2 regions of the Arthrobacter sp. NPDC090010 genome follow, and region 1 is predicted to be linked to the other one. Evidence: predicted binding sites of a transcription regulator. Region 1 holds the regulator's gene; the other holds the start of a gene.
What was found. Region 1 encodes Rex, which represses fermentation and respiration genes when NADH is low (regulators of the CRP and FNR family bind a similar motif). Its sites were predicted from a motif close to CTTGTGAANNNNTTCACAAG; they were not measured.
Positions count from the first base shown of each region.

Region 2: ACIPXZ_RS04370 (glyceraldehyde-3-phosphate dehydrogenase) is a predicted target of Rex. The motif match lies at 1,463-1,482, and genes of this name have one in related genera.

Region 1 covers NZ_JBIVFT010000007.1:188,951-191,334, reverse strand. The annotation lists gene ACIPXZ_RS12185 (hypothetical protein) at 1-154, shown strand, start outside; gene ACIPXZ_RS12180 (hypothetical protein) at 264-1,223, shown strand; gene ACIPXZ_RS12175 (redox-sensing transcriptional repressor Rex) at 1,249-1,968, opposite strand; gene ACIPXZ_RS12170 (glutaredoxin family protein) at 1,981-2,235, opposite strand; gene ACIPXZ_RS12165 (HAD family hydrolase) at 2,300-2,384, shown strand, end outside.
Region 2 covers NZ_JBIVFT010000002.1:329,017-331,400, forward strand. The annotation lists gene ACIPXZ_RS04370 (glyceraldehyde-3-phosphate dehydrogenase) at 1-1,305, opposite strand, end outside; RNA gene rnpB (RNase P RNA component class A) at 1,495-1,865, opposite strand; gene ACIPXZ_RS04380 (YaaA family protein) at 1,933-2,384, shown strand, end outside.

The DNA of each region.
Region 1 (2,384 bases):
GGCCCGGATCCTGGGGACGGTCTTCGCGGCCCTCTCCCTGATCAACCTCGCCAGCGGTGTCTTCGGGATCATCGTGACCCTGATGGGCGTCGCCGCCATCGTCCTGCTCTATCTCAAGGACACCAGCCCGTACTTCAAGCGTCCGAAGTACTGACATCGCGGCCTTGCCGCCGTGAAAGCATCAAGACACCGAGCCGGGTGAGGCGCAGCATGCGCCTCACCCGCGCTTGTCGGAGAACGACTCCATAGCCAGTGAGAAGGTCATGAACGAGAACAGCCCCGCACCCGAGTCCCGCGATCCGCTGCAGTCACCGCAGCAGGAACAGTCACCGGAACACGGTGCGGCCCCGGACACCACGGTGACGCCGGCCGCGGCACCCACCGCTCCCGGGGTTTCGGACCAAGCCCCTCAGGATCCTCCGCGCTACGGTCTGCGAGCGGCAGACCTCGGCTTGCCCTCGCCTCTTCCACAGACGCCGCCCCAGCAGAGCTACGGCCAGCAAGGTTACGGCCAACAGAGCTACGGCCAGCACGGGCAGCCCCAGGGCCATCCGCAGCAGGGTCCCGGCCAGCAATTCCCCGGCGCTGGTTACCCGGGCTACCCGCAGCAGGGCCAGCAGCAGGGTTACGGCCAGCAGCCTCCCGGAGCGGGCTACCCCGGATTCGGACAGCCCCAGCCCTTGGGGGGCGGATTCCAGCCCCCTCGATCAGGTGGCTTCGGGGCTCCTCTGCAGCCGCTCGCGCCGATGCCCGTGCCCCGGACCGTCCAGTGGTCGTTCTGGCTCATTCTGGCGGCCGCCGCCATCGGGCTCATCGGCACGCTCACGGCTTTCATCGGCGTCGACTTCAATTCCATCCTGGACCAGGCGACGGAACAGGCTCAACGCCAGAACGGGCAGACCTTGGATCAGGACACCGTTCAGGCCGTCAAGGGCTTCGCCGTGGCCGTCATGGTCATCGCGTTCGCCATCAATCTCGGGCTGTACGTCCTGGTCGCGCTCTTCATTCGTAAGGGTTACAACTGGGCCCGCATCCTGGGAACAGTCTTCGCCGCGCTGTCCCTGTTCGGTCTGCTGACCATCAGCCTGCTCGACATTCTCAATGTCGTGCTCGGCGTCACAGCCATCGTGCTGAGCTGGGTGGGTGAATCCAACACGTACTTCGCCAACGCTCGCTATCAGCGCGAATACCGCAAGGCCGCGCGCTTCCTCCCTCAGCGCTGAGTCGCTGGACGCCCGGCGTCGGTGCTCAGTCCACCAGACGCTGGGCGTGATAGGCCAGGATCTGGAGCTCCGTCGCCATGTCCACCTTGCGCAGATTCACGCCGTTGGGAACCTGAAGGTTCACCGGAGCGAAGCTCAGGACGCTCTTGACGCCGGCCGTGACCACACGGTCGCACATCTCCTGAGCGACCGTCGCAGGCAAAGCGAGCACCACCATGTTCGCTCTCGTCTGGACCAGAACCGTCTCCAGCCCCAGGACATCACTGACCCTCAGGAAGCCGATCTCCTGACCCACCAGCATCGGATCGGCGTCGAAGATCGCGACGATCTCGAAACCGCGGGATTGGAAACCCCCGTACCGGGCCAGCGCACGCCCGAGGTTGCCCGCTCCGACGATCGCCACTTTCCAGTCCAACGTGAGCCCCAGCGCCGCTGCGATCTGACGGTTCAGATAGCCCACTTCGTACCCGACGCCCCGGGTGCCGTGCGAGCCGATGTAGCTCAGGTCCTTCCGCAAGGTGGCGGAGCTGACCCCGGAGGCCTCAGCCAGCGCCTCCGAAGAGACCCGCTCCACGCCGTCGCCTGTGAGCGAGTTGAGTGCCCTCAGATACAGCGTCAGGCGCGCGACGGCGGCCGGCGGGATCTGCTTGGCCTCCTGAGCCGGGGGCTGTCCGACCGTCACGGTACGCGCAACCGCAGGAGCGAGCGGAAGCCCTGGTCCGGCGTCGTGCTGTTTCTTCTTCATCGCGGCTCCGGTTCAGCCCTGCCGCGCTTCGCGCAGCTTGCGCTCCAGCCGGCCCGGATCGATGGTCCAGAAGTCCCGCTGGACCCCATCGATCAGCACCACGGGGACCTCTTCCGCGAAACGCTCCCGGAACGCGGCATCGTCATCGATGAGCCGTTCCTGCCATGGCAGGTCCAGCTTTCCGGTCACTTCCGCGACCGTCACCCGGGCCGCCTCGCACAGATGGCAGTCCTTCTTGGTGATGAGGAGAAGTTCGGGGACCCGCATTCCTTTACGGTAGCGTCCTGAACGCTCATTCGGCACATCGGCCCCGTTAGATAGACTCCTGTTCATGGCCACCACCCGCACCGAACCATCCTCCAGCGTCTCCGTGGCCGAACTCCACCGTCATGAGGCCGCATTCTTCGATGTGGACA
Region 2 (2,384 bases), on a different contig from region 1:
GTCCACGATGCCCGTGCGGCGCGAGCCCACGAAGTCGGTGGAGACCACCTCGGGCGAGTCGATGTAATCGATCTGCTTCCGCAGCCCCGAATGCAGGGACAGCTCACGCAGATACTCGTTCACCTCATCCTTGGTGGTGCCCTTCTCCAGGTTCAGGTTCAGGATCGCCATCGACACATCCGGGGTAGGAACCCGGATCGCGTTGCCCGTCAGCTTGCCCGTCAACTCCGGCAGCGCCTTCGCCACGGCCTTGGCCGCACCGGTCTCCGTGATCACCATGTTCAACGCCGCCGAACGACCCCGACGGTCACCCTTATGGAAGTTATCAATCAAGTTCTGATCATTGGTGAAGGAATGCACCGTCTCCACATGACCGTGCAGGACACCGAACTTGTCATTGATGGCCTTCAACACCGGCGTGATCGCGTTCGTCGTGCAACTGGCCGCGGAGACGATCGTGTCCTCATCCGAGATCACCCCATGGTTGATGCCGTGCACGATGTTCTTCAACTCCCCCTTGCCCGGAGCCGTGAGCAACACCCGGGCCGCGCCCTTGCTCTGCAAGTGCTGGCTGAGGCCCTCCGCATCACGCCAACGACCCGTGTTATCCACCACCAAGGCATTGTCGATGCCGTACGCGGTGTAATCCACGGTGGACGGGCTGTCCGAATAGATCACCTGGATGCGGATCCCGTTGACCGTGATCGTCTGGGATTCCTCGTCCACCTGGATGGTGCCCTCGAACGGACCATGAACCGAGTCACGACGGAGCAGGCTCGCCCGCTTGGCCAGATCGTTGTCACTGCCCTTACGGACCACGATCGCGCGCAGGCGCAGACCCTGACCGCCACCATGCTTCTCCACCAGAATCCGGGCCAGCAAACGGCCGATCCGGCCGAAACCATACAACACCACGTCCTGACTGGTCCGGTCATCAGCACCCTGGCGGCCGACGACGGGAGCCAGCTCCTCCCGAAGGAACTCCTCCAGCGGACGGCCGGCGGCGGTGTCGTGGTACTTCTCGTTCAGCAGGGCCAGATCGACCGCCGCGGCGCCGAGCTCAAGGCGGTCGATCGCCTCCACGAGCGGCAAGGTGTCCTCCAGGGTCAGCTCGCGCTGGCTGATCCGGCGGGCGAAACGATGCGCCTTAAGAATCTGCATGGTGGACTTGTTGATCAGGCTGCGCCCGTGAATGCTCGTCACCACATTGTTGTCGCGGTACAGACGGCCGACGATCGGGATCATCGCCTCCGCCTTGGCCTCACGGCTCATCCACTGCTCGAAGGACTCGGAGTTCTGACTCACTCAAGGAACCTTTCTCTTCTGCGCGCGACGTCGGGCGCAGTTCGCCACCGGGGTTCAGGGCATGAAAAAACCGCCTAGGCGAACGCAGGCCCGGCGGGGTGAACAACAGCGTTCGGCTTCAGTTTATCGTCCCGGGGACCGCCCCCGGGACGGGACTCCGGTGACATCAGTCACAAACGCGGAGATGAGTGGACGGGTTGGCCTGTGAGCCGGGTTCTGTCAGCCGCACCCGTTGCCAGGTGCGGCGTAGCGATCATCCATCTAGGACCACTGTTGCCAGTGGCCTCAAGCGGCCTACCCGGATGCTCGGGCGAGCAGCCCTCGAACACATCCTGTCTGGCCTTGCTCCAGGTGGGGTTTACCTAGCCTCCCCGGTCGCCCGGGGAGCTGGTGGTCTCTTACACCACCGTTTCACCCTTACCCCGTGCACGCACGGGGCGGTCTGTTCTCTGTGGCACTGGCCTGCGGGTCACCCCGAGTGGGCGTTACCCACCACCCTGCTCTGCGGAGCCCGGACTTTCCTCGGTGACTCATGTCAACGCGATCGCCCGGCCAACCCGTCCGCCGACCATTCTATCCCTCCCGGTCCGTCTCTCAGCCCAGCCTCCGATTGGCTACCATCGAACGGTGCTGATCCTCCTCCCGCCCTCCGAGGGCAAGACCGCTGCGGCGTCTGGTTCCCCCGTCGATTTCACCTCGCTGAGCTTCCCCATGCTCAATGAAGCACGAGCCGAGGTCCTGGAGGCGCTTGGGACGGTGAGCTCGCACGAGGATGCACTGGCACTGCTCGGCGTCGGGGCATCCCTTCACGAGGAAGTCGCGCGGAACACCCGTCTGCGGCATGAAGCCGCAGCTCCGGCGCATAGCGTGTACTCCGGCGTCCTGTACGACGCGCTCGGCTACGCCACGCTGACACCGGTCCAGAAGCGCAAGGCCGACGACACCGTCGTCATCATCTCGGCGCTCTGGGGCGCTCTGCGGTTCGACGACGTCGTCCCCGCCTACCGCCTGTCGATGAGCACCGCCCTGGGCGGGCTCGGACGCCTCGCCTCCTTCTGGAAGCCGAGGCTGAACGATGC